DNA from 4 places in the Staphylococcus piscifermentans genome. Region 1 is predicted to be linked to each of the others. Evidence: riboswitches for the same ligand, from Rfam matches in the RefSeq annotation. Region 1 holds a riboswitch; each other region holds the start of a gene.
The links. Region 1 has a riboswitch for S-adenosylmethionine ahead of CKV71_RS10615 (MetQ/NlpA family ABC transporter substrate-binding protein). Riboswitches for the same ligand answer to the same signal wherever they lie in the genome.

Region 1 (4,081 bases):
TCATATAATAATCCTTTTAATGTCTTAATATAGTAATAGAAAGGGTTCCAGGGAAGAACAAGATGCTGATAAAATTCTGGTACCATTGCATTAGGCAACATCACAGATTGTATCGTAAAGAATAATAAGAGTATAAATACAGGGACTATTGCTATACCTGTCCATACCATAAATCCAAATATCAGAGCAGAAAAACCTAAAATAGCAATTGCAATATAAGTTGCTGTAATTACAGGTTGATTAAAATCAAAATTTAAAACACCGCTCATATAATAAATGTAGATGAATGAACCGACAAAAGCGGCGGTAGTAATGGATAAAATGAGTTTGCATACAAACCACAATTTGTCTTTACTTGGAGCTAATTTCTCTCTATTTTTAAATGTAAAGAAAGATAAAATAGCTATAATAAGAGACGTTAGCCAAATAGGTGAAAACATAACAGCAGCTGCATTGCCATTAGCTTGGTTGTCTTTAATTTTATTCAAAGTAGTAGTATCCACTTTTACAGGATTGACGAAGTGATCAAATTGCTTGCTTGGGAGATCGATATTATTTTTAGCTAATAACTCAACATTTTGTTTGCTGATTTGATTGTTTAATTGGTCTGTAATTTTAGTTAAAGCTTGTTGGGCGATATTCGATACTTGTGCATTGCTCCCTTGGTTAATGATAATTCCTATTTGTGCTTCTTTCGGTTCTGGTACTTTTTGTGCGCTTTTACCTACTTTTGATTGCATGATTTTAATTTGTTCAGGTGATAACTCGCCTGAATTAACCTTTTCTTTTATTTCTTTTTGTTTTTCTAACATAATCTTATTTTGTGCATTGCTTAGAGCATTTTTTGAAAAATCTTTATCAAACACAATAGCTCCTACATATTTATTATCTTCTAATCCTTTATTGAGTTCTTTTGTATTATCTACTTGCTTCCAATCTATAGTTTCATTTTTACTTTCTTTTAGTTTATCAATAAAACTTTCTCCTATATTCATAGATTTACCTTGAACTTCAAAACCACTGTCTTTATTTAATACTGCGATAGGAACATTTTTAGGTTTCGGATTATAAGCAGGATAAAAGGCTGTTGCTAAGATTATAAGGATAAGTGTTGCTGCAATAGGGATAAGCCATAGTAATTTTTTCTTCATAAAATTTCCTCCTAATTTTAAGCAACACGATGTTGCTTATCATTCTATGTGTTATTATAAACTCGTAAAAACTATACTCAATAATCAATTAGGACGAATGTGAATGTTAAGCAACAAATTAGAGAAATATGTAAGAAAAGTAATTTTCTGATGTTGCTACAATCATAAAGATGTTAATTAGAAACGAAAAAAGGAGACGAACAAATGGATCGCAGAGTCAGACGTACCACAAAATCAATCAGCAGTGCATTTATTCAATTGCTTAAAACTTATTCGATAGAGGAAATAACTATTCAACAGATAGCTGACGAAGCAGATATCAATAGAGCGACATTTTATAAGTATTATACAGATAAGTACCATTTATTAACTGCATTAGAAGACAATGAAATTCAAAACATCAAAAAACATATAAATTATAATGCGCTATCTACATTTAGAGAAAGAAATGAAAAAAGTTTGAATGACTTATTTAATGGTGTCCCTCAAAATATAGTTGAAATTATACTTAAGAATATTGAGTTATATGAAGTTTTATTTAATATGAAAAGAAGGAGTGCTATCGAAGATAAATTGTCTGACACTATAGCACAAAATTTAACTACTATATTGAACAATGAAAAAAACATCAATACTATTCCCTATAGATATTTTCATTGTTTTATAGCAGGTGCTATTATTTCTACTATTAAATTTTGGGTGCTTGATCCTGACAGAATATCTAAAGAAGCGCTTATTAATAGTTTATATTTATTAATGTACAAAGGACCTTTAGGACAGTTATTAGATGAAGTGTCTTCTGGAAACTTAAAGTAAAAATTCAATATTGAGACAGTATATCTATGCTCACAACAGTTGACATAAAAGTTGTGAATAGATATTCTGGCAACCATTATTTATCAGAAAATTTTAAAATCTCGTTGACCGCATTTTAAGTTAGTGGTAATCTTAATACAATTCAATCAATCAAACTCTTATCCAGAGCGGCGGAGGGAAGTGCCCGACGAAGCCCGGCAACCATCATTATATGAAAAGGTGCTAATTCACATTAAGCGTAAGCTTATAAAGATGAGAGAAAGTGTTTAAGGCTTTCTCTTTTACAGAGGAAGTCTTTTTCTGTGTGAAGGAAGAGTAGATTTTATTGAAGAACTCATACATAGGAAGGTGTCAATGAACATGAAGAAAATCATAAGTTTGTTTGCATTGTTAGCAGTCATCTTTATACTTGCGGCGTGCGGTCAAAGCAAAAGTGCTGAAAACAAGAAAATAACCGTAGCAGCATCTCCAGCACCGCATGGAGAAGTATTAGAACACGCGAAAGAAGAAATGAAGAAAAAAGGTTACGACTTAGAAATTAAAGTAGTGAATGATTATAAAGTACCGAATAAATTGTTGGATAAAGGAGATATAGATGCGAACTTATTCCAACATGTCCCTTATTTAAACGCGGAGAAAAAGTCCCACGGTTATAAGATTGAAGAAGTCGGTAAAGTATTTACAACGCCGATGGGTGTCTATAGTAAGAAGTATAAAAATATTAAAGACATCCCAGACGGCTCAACGATTTATGTTTCTAATAACCCGGCTGAAGAAGGACGTTTCTTATCTTTCTTTGTTAATGAAGGGTTAGTGAAACTTAAGAAAGGTGTCAAAATAGAAGATGCCAAATTTGACGATATTGTAGAAAACAAAAAACATTTGAAATTCAACAATCAACAAGGTGCAGAATTTTTACCTAAAACGTATAAAAGCGGAGAAGGGGCAGCTGTAATTATGAACTCTAACTATGCAATGGATAACGGTTTAAAACCTTCTAAAGATGCGATTGTCATGGAAGATAAATCATCTCCATTTGCTAATATCCTTGCGGTAAAAGAAGGGCATAAGAACGATAAGAAATTTCAAGAACTCATCAAAGTCTTGCAATCTAAAGATATGAAAAACTTTATTGAGAAGAAATATGGTAAAGACGTTGTACCATATGAAGCAAAATAACTGACAACAGGTGATAATCATATGACAAAGTTAGGAATTATCGGAACAGGACGTGTAGGTAGCCAAGTATTGACGGATGCACAGTATCTAGGTGTTTTTTCAGAAATTGTTTTAATAGATACCAATAAAGATTTAGCACATGGGGAAGCATTAGACCATCATCACTTACAGGGACTGAATCACACGCATCATATCAAGACATATGAGGGTAGTTATCAAGATTTGGCGGATGCAGAAATAGTGATTGTTTCTGCAAGCGCACCTGCTACTCCAGATATGGCAGATCGTACCCTATTGACACGGGCGAATAGTTCAATTATTCATTCAGTATTTGAACAGCTGAATCAAGTAACGCAAGAAGCTGTTGTTATAGTGATTTCAAATCCTGTAGATGCGATGACTTACTTAGGACAGACATCAGGTTATCCTGCTGAAAAGGTTATCGGTACAGGAACAATCTTAGAATCTTCAAGATTCAGAACTTTAATTGCAGATCATTACAAAGTGGATCCGAAAAATGTAGAAGCATTTCTATTAGGTGAACATGGCTCGCATGGCGTACCGATTTGGAGCAGGGTAAGAATCCATGGTATTGAGTTAGAGGAGTTTGAAAGCTTAACAGGCAACACACCAATAGATAAGAATGCAATCTCCAAACGTATTGACGAAGTATCATTCGAAGTCTTCCAGAAAAAAGGATGGACGAATTCAGCTATTTCGAGAGCGGCTGTACAACTCGCACATGCTATTTTGCTCAATGAACAAAGCATTGAACCAGTCAGTGCAGCGGTGCATGGGGAATATGAATTTGAAGAAGGAGCGCTCAGCTTACTGTCCTTAATCTCTAGAGAGGGAATTGTAAAACGCTTACCAATTCAATTGGAAGAAGCGGAACTTCAACAATTAACAGCTGCGCATCATTTCATTCAACAAGC
Region 2 (4,081 bases), 750 kb from region 1:
TCCCGAGAGATTGAATTAGCTGAACCATAATGACTAAAATAACAACTGTAATAATAATGACGATAGTGTCGAAACGTTGGTAACCATAAGCTAAAGCCAAGTCACCGATACCGCCGCCACCTACTGCACCGGCCATAGCTGTTGAACCGATTAAACCGATAATTGCAGTAGTAATCGCTAAGATTAATGAACCTAAAGCTTCCGGCATTAAGAAATAACGAATAATTTGGAACGGTGATGCACCCATTGCATTCGCTGCTTCGATAACCCCTGAGTCTACTTCCAATAGTGAATTTTCAACGAGACGCGCAATGTATGGTGCTACGTATACCGTTAAAGGTACAATCGCAGCTGCTGTACCAATAGATGTACCTACGATTAATTTAGTAAACGGCACAATCGCGATTAACAAAATAATGAATGGAATTGAACGAAAAATGTTAATAATCGGATTCAAGATATGATAGATCGCTACATTTTCCCAAATACCATTTTTCTTTGTCACTACCAGCAAGATGCCTAAGGGAATCCCGATTAACGCACCAATTACTAGTGAAATCGAAACCATCAATAATGTTTGATAGAGCGCTTCCCATAATTGCGACGAGTCTAAAGATGAACCTAGCATATTATCCGACCTCCTCATATTCGATGTGATGTTGTTTCAAGTAATCATATGCGCGATGTTTCTCTTCGTCAGTCCCTTTAATGCGCAAAGTTAAATAACCGACTGAAGTGTCCTGAATATCCGACATCGAAGCATAAATGACATTCACTTCTAAATTAAAGTCTTTGATTAATGTTTGAATGACAGACAATCCTAATTGAGCGCCTTCCATATAAACTTTCACATCTTGATAATTCGCATCTGTCGGTAATTGATGAATCATCTTCTCACTGATATCTGTACTGATAACTGTAGAAACGAAGTTCTTCGCTGTTTCAGTTTTCGGATGACTGAAGACATCTAATACAGTGCCTTTTTCAATGACGCGCCCTTGTTCCATAACGGCAACTTTATCGCAAATCTTTTGTATCACGCTCATCTCGTGGGTAATCAATAAAATCGTTACTTCAAATGTTTCATTAACACGCTTTAAGAGTCGCAAGATAGAGTCCGTAGTAGCTGGATCGAGTGCACTTGTAGCTTCATCACATAATAAAATTTGAGGATCCGTGACAAGTGCTCTGGCAATAGCTACTCTTTGTTTCTGACCACCAGAAAGTTCATTCGGATATTGCGAACCTTTATCACCAAGTCCGACGAACTCTAACATTTCATCTACTTTCTCTTTTATGTATTTTTTACTCTTGCCTTCCAAAATCAGCGGCATTGCCACATTATTAAATACCGTTTTTGAATTCAGCAAGTTGAAATGCTGGAATATCATTCCGATATTCTTCTTAACTTTACGCAATTCTTTCTTGCTGTATTGATCTATTTGATGTCCATCGACAACGACCTCACCAGATGTTACATTCTCAAGTTTATTTACTAAACGGATTAAAGTACTCTTACCTGCACCGCTGTAGCCAATAACACCGTAGATTTCTTGTCGTTCAACAGTAAAACTGACATCCTTTAAAGCTTGAATTTCTGTTGAGCGCTTATGGAATGTTTTACTCACATCCTTGAACTCAATCATAGGTTAGCCCCCTCTGATATTTTGAAATGAATGAATTTTGCCTCTATTTTGACTTTTATTTTGAAAAATAAAAATTCCGGGGACAATGAAACAAGTCCTCGGAATAATTCGGCTCGTCTCATCTTTACAGCATTTGCTGTAGGAATTGGCACAGTAATCGACTTGTTACGATCTCGATCCTGCTGCCGAGGTTTCATAGGGCCTGTCCCTCCACCTCTCTGGATAAGAGTTATGTATTCAGTTCATTTATTTATATCCCATATATTACATTACTGAGTGAAAAAGTCAACATTAATTTTTAGAAAATTGTTAATTTCAACTTAATTCTAAACTCTAGAGCCCGTAAGCGTTTACAACTTTCATCTCAATAGTAAAACTATTCAAAATCAGTTCATTTATCCGTATATTTTTCTCTTTTCAAAATTAAAAAAGAACCAGGCACGGTGGCCTGGTTCTTAATTTGAAGAAAACTTATTTATTTTTGATTTTTACGGCGTTTCATACCAAACATCATTGCAGTTCCTAAGCCAGCAAAGATAGTACCGTAAAGCATTGGTGCTGTATCGTCAGCGCCTGTATTTGGTAATACTTTTGCTTTTGGTTGTGTTTTTTCTGGTTTCGCTGTGCTTGGTTGAGTAGCTACTTTATTTGTTGTTGAAACTTTTGTCGTTGTTTTTACTTCTGGTTGATGCTTTGGTTCTGGATTTACAACTTTATGACTATCACCATGGTTTGCAACAGGTGTGTGAGTGTCTGTTACTGGTGGAGTCGTTTGAGAATCCTCTGGTGTTGTATTTTGATCTGGTACAACTGGTGTATCAATATGACACTCTTTGTTCGGTGGTGTATCCGGTTGACTTGGTTTAATTGGATCCGGTGTAATCGGTTCCGGTTTAATCGGATCTGGTGTAATCGGTCCTGGTTTAATTGGTTCCGGTACACTTGGTGTTGCTGGCACCAATGGAATCATTGGAATCGTAACTTTCGGTGTTTCAGGTTTATGACAAGGTACGATAATTTTAGTTTTATCTGCACATTGTAATACTACATTACCTTTCACATCGTGGTTATATCCAATAATTACTATCGCATTACCATATTCATCGCATGGAATTTCGATACGATGACCATTACTAAATACAATAACGTTTGTATTATATTGGTCAATGTAATTATTTACGATATAAACAGGTGCTGTTGGTTGAGCATCTCTGCCATCACGGCCGTCACGTCCATCTCTACCATTTCTGCCGTCTCTGCCATCGCGACCATTAACACCGTCGCGACCATCTTTACCGTCTTTACCTTTCAAGATAGTGATTGTATTTCCATCGCTGAATTCGACGACAGTATTACCGTCTTTATCTTGGTGTGAATCTTTAACAGTAACAGATACGCCATCTTTTCCTTTTGGAATTGTAATTTCTCTGCCATCACTGAAGACCACAATCGTATTACCATTAGGATCTACTTTTTGACCTGTTACAGTGATTGATTGACCATCTTTACCGTCTTTGCCATCTTTGCCTTTCAAGACTGTAATCGTATTACCGTCGCTGAATTCGACAACTGTGTTGCCATCTTTATCTTGATGCGAATCTTTCACAGTAACTGAAACGCCATCTTTACCTTTTGGAATTGTAATTTCGTGTCCATCACTAAATGTCACTTTCGTATTACCGTTAGGATCCAAAGCTTGGCCAGTAATTGTGATTGACTTACCATCTTTACCGTCTTTACCGTCTTTGCCTTTCGGTACAGTGATTGATTTGCCATCATTGAATGTGACTTTCGTATTACCATCTGGATCAATAGTTTGGCCAGTTACTGTAATTGATTTACCGTCTTGACCGTCACGACCATCTTTACCATTTAATCCTTGTTCACCTTTGTCGCCTTTAGCAATTGTAACTGAAGTACCATCGCTGAATTCGACAACTGTGTTACCGGCTGGATCTTTAGCTGTTGAAACGATTGAAATTGATTTACCATCTTGACCTTTAGGTACAACAATTTCATGTCCATCGCTGAAGACCACTTTCGTATTACCGTCAGGTTGTACCGCAGAAGAAGTAATTGTGATAGATTGACCATCTGCTCCTTTATCACCTTTAGGCACTACGACTTCATGGCCATCACTGAATGTCACTTTCACATCGCCATTTGGCAAGTTTTCAGTGTTAGTGATAGTAATTGATTTGCCGTCTACACCATCTTTTCCTTTTGGTACAGTCACTTTAGAACCGTCACTGAAGTCGATAACTGTATTACCATCTGCATCTGGTTCAGCTTTAGTAATAGTAACTGATTTACCGTCTAAACCTTTAGGAATATTGATTTCACGACCGTCTGAGAATGTCACTTTTGTTGAACCATCTGGTTGTACTTCAGTTCCTGTAATAGTTACAGAAGTACCGTCGTTACCTTTATCTCCC
Region 3 (4,081 bases), 330 kb from region 1:
CCAAAAACAAAAGAACTCTAATCTTTCGTTTTAGTTCTATCATCCATACAAATATATTTTTAATCAACAATAAAAATATAAAGTGTTACTCTGCCTTTTAAAATGTGGTATAATTTTTCCATAAAAATGTTCGTGCTTGTTGGTGCCTATGTTCTACCTCAAGGGCTTAACTAAACGCCTGTGGTAGATCTGAGGTGATCCTATGAACATAGTTGTGAATTTACAAGTAGAGTTGCTTATAACTTTCAAAGTGATTTACACAGTAACTTTAACAGTTACTGCTTATTTGTTGTTAAAAAAACACAATAAATAATAGCCGATTATGCTGAGAACATAATCGACTATTTCAATAAGCCTAAGGTAGAATATGGCTCAGACCATACGCCTAACATTTTTACACTCAGTCTTCTTTACCAGGATGCCTGAGTGTTTTTTATTACACCTATATAATAGCACCTTTTATAACTTCTTACAATTATAATATGTGGCTAAACCGCCTAAAATGTAGTTTCTGTTTGATCTTAATTTATAGTTATTTTTTATACATAGTGCTAAGTGATTTCAACCGCTTCGCCGCTTCATCTAATTGTTCATCGTCTAATGCAAGGGAGACACGTACATAATGATTGCCATTATCACCAAATGGGATACCTGGTGCAACTAATATAGACTGATCTTGTAATAGAAATTCCACAAATTGTTCTCCAGTATAACCTTCAGGTGTCTTTAACCATAAGAAAATACCGCCTGTCATAGGTTCATATGGAATAGCAACTTCATCTAAAATAGCAGTAAAGCGGTCTCGACGTTTTCTGAACACTTCGCTTTGTTGTTCTAAAAAATCATCATAATTATTTAAAGCAAAGGTAGCAGCATCTTGTAATGCACCGAACATACCTGCATGGTGATGTGTATGATACTTTTTCAATGCTTGTATAACGTCTTTATTCCCTACCGCAAATCCGACGCGATAGCCTGACATATTATAACCTTTAGACAGAGAGTAGACTTCTATAGCTACCTCTTTTCCATCTTTTGACTGCAAGATACTCGGGTTCTTATGATCAAATCCAAAGGCTGCATAAGCAAAATCATGCACGATTTTAGTTTGTGTTCCTTTGAATTTTTGAACCGCTTCATCAAACACTTCTTGGGTCACTGTGGAACCTGTCGGGTTATTCGGATAAGTTAAATAGATGAGCTTCGTTTGTTTCAAGATATCTTCAGGTACTTTATCCCAATCTGGCTGGTAATTCGGCGGATCCAACTCTAAAGCATAGGGGTGCGCATCTGCAAATAAAACACCTGCCAGATAATCTGTATATCCAGGATCAGGCAGTAGCACATAATCTTCTGGATTTACAATACAATTCGGCAAGCCTACCAGACCGTTTTTAGTACCGTATAAGATACATACTTCATCATCTTTATCTAATTCAACGCCGTATTGACGTTGATAAAAATCGACAATCGCTTGTTTGAACGTCTCTTTTCCATGAAACGCACCATATTTCTGATTTTCAGGAACACGCAAAGCATTCGCAAATTCATCGACAATTCCTTTGGGTGTTTCTCCATCTGGAATACCTACTGCCATGTTGATGAGAGGAAGCGGTCCATGTTCAATTTTTCTTCCCATTGTTTTTCCAAAATAACTATCCGGTATTTTCGCTAATCTTCTTGACATCACCATTCCTAGTCCCCCTTTTATTAATGATAGATACGTCATACTTTTTTCAAAAAAAGCTATATGTCACTGCATAAGCAACATATAGCCCACTATGTATATGCACCTATCTTTCAAGTTGTACTTGTTGGATGAAGCACAGTGAGGTCAGTCTTAATAACCTTCTGTTGCTGAAGCTTCATAGGGCCAATTCCCTCTGCTTCTCTTGATAAGTCTGATTAATATAATTAACGTTTCTTATTGTACTAAAAATTCTGACATTTATCAATTATAGGAGTAACATGTATAAAAACTCCACAGCACATTAGCTGCAGAGTCTTATAAATATTATTCAGGTTGTCCTTTAGCATCAAATTTTTCTACTGAACCGTCTGAATTAACGATATACGAACCTGCAAGATTGCCAGACTTATCAACAAATGAGAAGCCCCACTTGCCATCTTCTAATTGCTCCGGTTCTTTATACGTATAAGTGTTCGTATCTAGCTTGTGCCCTTCGTAGTCTTCCACTTTATCAATAACGTTAGCACGCGTCACTGTCCCGCTTGAACTTGTGCTTTGTTTGGTATCGCTATCCGAGTTAGCAGCTGACTTACTACTTGTCCCTACTTCAGGCGTTTCACTAACCGAAGTCATGTTTGCCACTTTTGAAAAGTTTGGATTATCCATATATTTTTCATATAAATTTTTAAGATTATAAATCGCACCGTAATCTAGTAATTGTTGATACGTATTTGTTCCTTTTTCAGGCATAATAATAATCTGCGAATCTGTCATAGCCATCATCGTAAGATAGTTGCCTTTTGATTCATATGACTCATAAACATCCATATTAGAAGGCTGTCCTGGTACTTGACCATCAAATGTTCTTTGGAATTTAATATGTTGGATTGATTTTTGCGCCTTATCAAGTCCATCCCATTTCTCATAACTATGATTTAATAGTTCTTCTGCAGAAACGGTTGTTTCTGCATACTTTGAATGTCCCACTGCAAACATTGCGAGTACAATCTTATCTTTGTTAGTGAGTTGATTAAAACTTTTGGTATTACTAGAATTATCAGATGTTTTTTCTGATTCGGAATTATCATTCCCACTATTCTTTTCTGAAAATCCTTCTTTATTGGTTTGTTTTTCAGAAGTTTTGTCATCTTTATGCTTTGTTTCTTGTTGAGTGTCTTCTTTGTTGTCTGATGATTTATTATCGCCATGTCCGCATCCTGAAAGCAAAAGTGCTAAAGTCGCAGAAGCGGCAAACAAATACTTTAATTTCATCTCTTGTTGTCCCCCTATTCAGGTTGACCTTTTGCATCAAATTTTTCTACCGATCCATCTGAATGTACTATATAAGATCCCGCAAGATCACCTGACTTATCCACAAAGGAGAAGCCCCAGCTTCCATCACTCTTTTGTTCAGGCTCTTTATACGTATAAGTACTCGTATCTAACTTGTGACCTTCGTAGTCTTCCACTTTATCGATTACATTAGCACGAGTTACTTTTTCTCCAGAATCTGATGAACTGCTTTCGTTGTCACTGCTTGAATTATCCTCTTTTGGTGCAGGTTCAGCTGATTCTCTAAAGGTAATAAGATTTGCTACTTGTTGGAAATTTCGGTCTTTATATTGATTATAAAGATCTTTCACATCATATAATCCACCTATATTTACTAGCTGTTGATACGGATTAATCCCTTGTGTGCCTGAAATCAATACTTGTGTATCACTGATACCAATAACAACAACTGAAGCCGCTTTAGAATCATTTGAATCATAAAAAGTCATATTTTGAGGTGCATTTGGAATATACCGAGGTACATCTTCAACTTTTGATAATTTTAATTGTTGAATCGTACGTTGAATATTTCCTCCATTTCCATTTTGAACATAACTATGATTCAATAACTCACTTGGAGTAACAGTAAATTCAGCTGATTTAGGTGCATATAATGCTAAAGCGACCTTTTCTTGAGGTGTAAGTTGGCTTACAGGTTTAACATTTGAGTTTGATTCTTTTTTCGATTCAGAATTATCATTAGTTTGATTTGTACCAGTTGAGCTTGATGTAGATTTTGAGTTTGATTCTTTTTTCTCAGTTTTTTGATTATCATCTTTTTTAGTCTTTTCTTCATGCTTAGTATCGTTGTCTGCTTTCTCTTGTGATCCGCATCCTGCTAATAAAATAGCGAGTGCTGCTGTAGCAGAAAATAGATGTTTGATTTTCATGATTGTTTTTCTCCCCTTTTATTATTTGTTAACATACACTTTCATTATATATAAAAGGGTGGACGTATTGTGTACCCCCGTTTAAGTTTTTTAAAATAAATATAAAAAAGTCACTCGCCTAATAGCGAATGACTTTTAACGTTTATAAACTTTAATTTTTATTTCTAAA
Region 4 (4,081 bases), 650 kb from region 1:
GAAACATCTAGGCTTACCAGAAGAAAAGATATTGCTAGGTCTCTTAATGTATCGTTTTGCTTATTACTTTATACCGTTGCTTATTTCAATGATATTATCTATCTTTGAATTTGGTACTTCTGCCAGACGCTACATTGAACAATCCAGATATTATACACCGGCAAAAGAAGTCACTAGTTTCTTATTTTCTTATCAAAAGGCTGTCGTTTCTAAGATTCCCTCGTTATCTTTAGGAATTTTAGTCGCTTTTACCAGCTTGATGTTCTTATTAAATAATGTATCGATTATTTATGATGGATTATATGATCCTAATCACATGTTTTACTATATTATTGTGACGATTCATACGAGTGCTTGTTTAATTTTAATGTTAAATGTACGAGGGATTTTTAAACAAAGCAGACGTGCCATTTTATTTGCGTTATTCGCGATTATTATCATTTTTGCAATTACCTTGTATATGAATACATCGGTATTGCTGATGTTTTGGCTTGTAGTTCTTTTCGCATTGTTGGTTTATTCATTCAATAAAACACCGATTTTGAAACGCCCGCTTCGACTGCGTCATATTGTCGCTATGTTTTTTGTCAGTGCAGGTATGCTGATTTTAAATCATTATATTATTAAATTAGTGTTGAATGCGTTAGATGCATACAAGATGGAATTAGATAATTCTCTCTTACGTTATTATTTATGGTTGACAGCACTCGTCATTTTTATCCTTGTGGCATTTATTGTCTGGTTATTTGAACAAGCGTATTCTAAAGAACGTCCGCAACCAGATTTCGAACGTTGTACAGAGATTATCCAGCAATACGGCGGCAACTATTTAAGCCACCTTATCTATAGTGGGGATAAAGAAGTATTTATGGATGAATCTGAAGAAGCATTTGTGATGTACCGCTACAAATCCAATGCTTTAGTTGTACTTGGAGACCCTATCGGTAATCCGGAACGTTTCCACCATTTATTAGAGACGATTTATGATTATGCAGTGAAGATGGGCTATGAAGTGATTTTCTATCAAGCGAGCGATCGTTATATGCCGTTGTATCATGATTTCGGTAATCAGTTCTTTAAATTAGGGGAAGAAGCGGTAATTGATTTAACGACCTTTACGACTTCAGGTAAGAAACGCAGAGGCTTTAGAGCGACTTTGAATAAAATTGCTGATCAAGAGATTCAATTTGAAATTATAGAACCGCCATTTTCACCGGAATTGATGAAACAACTGAAACATGTCAGTGATGCATGGCTGGATGGAAAAAATGAAATGCATTTTTCAGTCGGCCAGTTTACAGACAGTTATATCTCTAAAGCACCGGTCGGTATCTTAAAAGAAAAAGACGGCAGAATTATTGCCTTCAGCAGTTTAATGCCGACGCATTATAATGATTCATTCTCTGTAGACCTTATCCGTTGGCTCCCTGACGTTGATTTACCATTGATGGATGGTTTATACCTCCATCTGCTGTTATGGGGCCAAGAACACGATTATAAGGCATTCAACATGGGAATGGCGACCTTATCTAATGTTGGACAAACAGAGTTCTCTTATTTGAATGAACGTATCGCAGGTCGCATATTCGAAAACTTCAACAATTTATATCGCTTCCGCGGATTAAGACAATACAAAGAAAAGTTCAAACCTCATTGGGAACCGAGATACTTAGTGTATTCTAGACATAGTTCACTATGGCAGAATATGTTGAAAGTACTGCGTGTCATTCGTTCTAAACAATAGAATACGAAAAAAGGAAACCTGATTGTCTGAAAGCTCGGCAATCGGGTTTTTATTTTTAAGAGCGCGCTAAGTCAGTGTATTTCAACAAGCGAATTCTAAATTAATTTCTGAAAAATGAGAATAGTCTGTTGACAAGAGGAAAGATTAGTTTTATACTCTGATTAAATTATATAAAACTTATCCAGAATGGTGGAGGGACTGGCCCGACGATACCAGGCAACCTATTTAAGTTAGGTGCTAATTCCAGCAGGTGAAGACCTGAAAGATAAGAGATTTAAAGTCTATCTTTTCAGGTAGGCTTATTTTTTATGTTAATAAGGGGGAAATAGAACATGACAAACGATTTTAAATTTGAAACATTGCAATTACACGCAGGACAGGTGGTAGATCCTACTTCGCATTCGAGAGCAGTTCCGATTTATCAAACGACATCTTTTACATTCGATGATACGCAACATGCGGCAGATTTATTTGGTTTAAATGCATTAGGTAATATTTATTCTCGTTTAACGAATCCAACTGTGGCAGTCTTTGAAACACGTGTTGCGGAATTAGAAGGCGGCGTTGCAGGGGTAGCAGTAGGTTCTGGTATGGCGGCTATTACGTATGCTGTGCAAACAGTGGCTGAAGCAGGAGATTACATTGTAGCAAGTTCTACTTTATATGGCGGTACATATACTTTATTCAGTCATACTTTGCCTAAGTACGGTATTGATGTTTCTATTGTGGACAGCAAAAACTTTGATGAAGTTAAAAACGCCATTAAAGATAATACTAAAGCTATTTATATTGAAACAATCGGTAATCCTGAAGGTAATGTAGAAGATGTAGAGAAATTAGCAGAAATTGCGCATGAAGCGGGAATCCCATTAATCGTGGATAATACTTTTGCTTCTCCATATTTATTCAGACCTTTAGAACATGGTGCGAATATCGTAGTACATTCAGCTACTAAATTTATTGGCGGACATGGGACATCTATGGGAGGCGTCGTAGTAGATGGCGGCAACTTCGATTGGAAACAAAATGACAAGTTCCCTGGTTTGACTGAACCTGATGCATCTTATCATGATTTAGTATTTGCGGATGCCTTTGGTGAAGCTGCTTTAGCATTCAAAATCAGAACGACGTTGTTACGTGACACAGGCGCTTGTCTGTCTCCTTTAAATGCTTTCTTACTCCTCCAAGGATTAGAGACGTTATCTTTAAGAATGGAACGTCATGTTGAAAATGCTGAAAAGGTTGCTAAGTTCTTAGATAATCACGACAAGGTAGAATGGGTGAAATACGCAGGACTTCCTTCTAGTGAGTACTATGACTTAAAAGAAAAATATCTTCCTAAAGGTGCATGTTCTATTTTCACTTTCGGTGTTAAAGGCGGTTATGAGGCAGGCATTAAATTTATCGAGTCGTTAGAATTATTCTCATTGCTTGCGAATGTAGGCGATGCGAAATCATTAGTGATTCATCCAGCTTCTACGACACATGCTCAATTAACTCCAGAGGAACAACTGACTGCAGGCATTACTCCTGAAACTATTCGTATTTCTGTAGGTCTTGAACATATTGATGATATCATTAATGACTTGGAAAAAGGATTAGAAGCGATTTAACATGTTATTTACGAATAAAATTCCTATACTGCCTATATTACAAGAGGAGCACATCGATTTTGCAAATCACAGAATCAACGATGGTTTAAATCTCTTGATTGTTAATTTAATGCCGGTAAAAGAAGATGCAGAAAGACAACTGCTGCGATTGCTTGGACAAACGGATCATCCGATTAATATTGATTTTATCTATCCAGTGACTCATCAAAGCCGAACTTCTTCAAATGTGCATGCGGAGCAGTATTATCAGGAATTTGATGATATCAAGGATCATTATTATGATGGTTTAATTATGACAGGAGCACCTGTTGAACATCTTGATTTTTCTGAAGTAGATTATATCGAGGAATTAAAGTCTATCTATGAGTGGTCAGAAACTCATGTGAAACAACGTCTATTTATTTGCTGGGGTGCACAATTTGCTTTGAATTATCGTTACGGTATTCACAAAAGAATGTTTCCTGAAAAATTAACGGGAATTTACCGTTATCATATTATGCAAGCCCATCCAGTATTGTGCGAGATTCCTGAATATATTATTCCGCAATCTCGCGGTTCCTTCATGGATCCTTATGAGGTGATGGAGGAAGCGGATTTAGATGTGGTTACCTATAGTCCTTATACCGGAGTGGATTTCATTTCTAATAAAGGTCAGACTGATTTATATATCGGTGGCCACTTTGAATATGAGCCAGAGACGTTGTTGAATGAGTATCAGAGGGAT

Region 2: it holds a riboswitch for S-adenosylmethionine, as region 1 does, so the genes downstream of both, CKV71_RS01635 (methionine ABC transporter ATP-binding protein) here and CKV71_RS10615 (MetQ/NlpA family ABC transporter substrate-binding protein) in region 1, are expected to answer to the same signal.
Region 3: it holds a riboswitch for S-adenosylmethionine, as region 1 does, so the genes downstream of both, CKV71_RS12250 (aminotransferase class I/II-fold pyridoxal phosphate-dependent enzyme) here and CKV71_RS10615 (MetQ/NlpA family ABC transporter substrate-binding protein) in region 1, are expected to answer to the same signal.
Region 4: it holds a riboswitch for S-adenosylmethionine, as region 1 does, so the genes downstream of both, CKV71_RS07620 (O-acetylhomoserine aminocarboxypropyltransferase/cysteine synthase family protein) here and CKV71_RS10615 (MetQ/NlpA family ABC transporter substrate-binding protein) in region 1, are expected to answer to the same signal.

What each region holds. Positions count from the first base shown of each region.
Region 1 covers NZ_LT906447.1:2,268,622-2,272,702, reverse strand. The annotation lists gene CKV71_RS10625 (YhgE/Pip domain-containing protein) at 1-1,151, opposite strand, end outside; gene CKV71_RS10620 (TetR/AcrR family transcriptional regulator) at 1,356-1,967, shown strand; SAM riboswitch class I at 2,123-2,226, shown strand; gene CKV71_RS10615 (MetQ/NlpA family ABC transporter substrate-binding protein) at 2,328-3,146, shown strand; gene CKV71_RS10610 (lactate/malate family dehydrogenase) at 3,168-4,081, shown strand, end outside.
Region 2 covers NZ_LT906447.1:402,077-406,157, reverse strand. The annotation lists gene CKV71_RS01640 (methionine ABC transporter permease) at 1-628, opposite strand, end outside; gene CKV71_RS01635 (methionine ABC transporter ATP-binding protein) at 630-1,646, opposite strand; SAM riboswitch class I at 1,762-1,875, opposite strand; gene CKV71_RS01630 (G5 domain-containing protein) at 2,122-4,081, opposite strand, start outside.
Region 3 covers NZ_LT906447.1:2,602,940-2,607,020, forward strand. The annotation lists gene CKV71_RS12250 (aminotransferase class I/II-fold pyridoxal phosphate-dependent enzyme) at 533-1,693, opposite strand; SAM riboswitch class I at 1,791-1,902, opposite strand; gene CKV71_RS12595 (hypothetical protein) at 2,015-2,962, opposite strand; gene CKV71_RS12260 (hypothetical protein) at 2,977-3,912, opposite strand; gene noc (nucleoid occlusion protein) at 4,048-4,081, opposite strand, start outside.
Region 4 covers NZ_LT906447.1:1,617,628-1,621,708, reverse strand. The annotation lists gene mprF (bifunctional lysylphosphatidylglycerol flippase/synthetase MprF) at 1-1,744, shown strand, start outside; SAM riboswitch class I at 1,919-2,016, shown strand; gene CKV71_RS07620 (O-acetylhomoserine aminocarboxypropyltransferase/cysteine synthase family protein) at 2,077-3,357, shown strand; gene CKV71_RS07615 (homoserine O-acetyltransferase/O-succinyltransferase family protein) at 3,359-4,081, shown strand, end outside.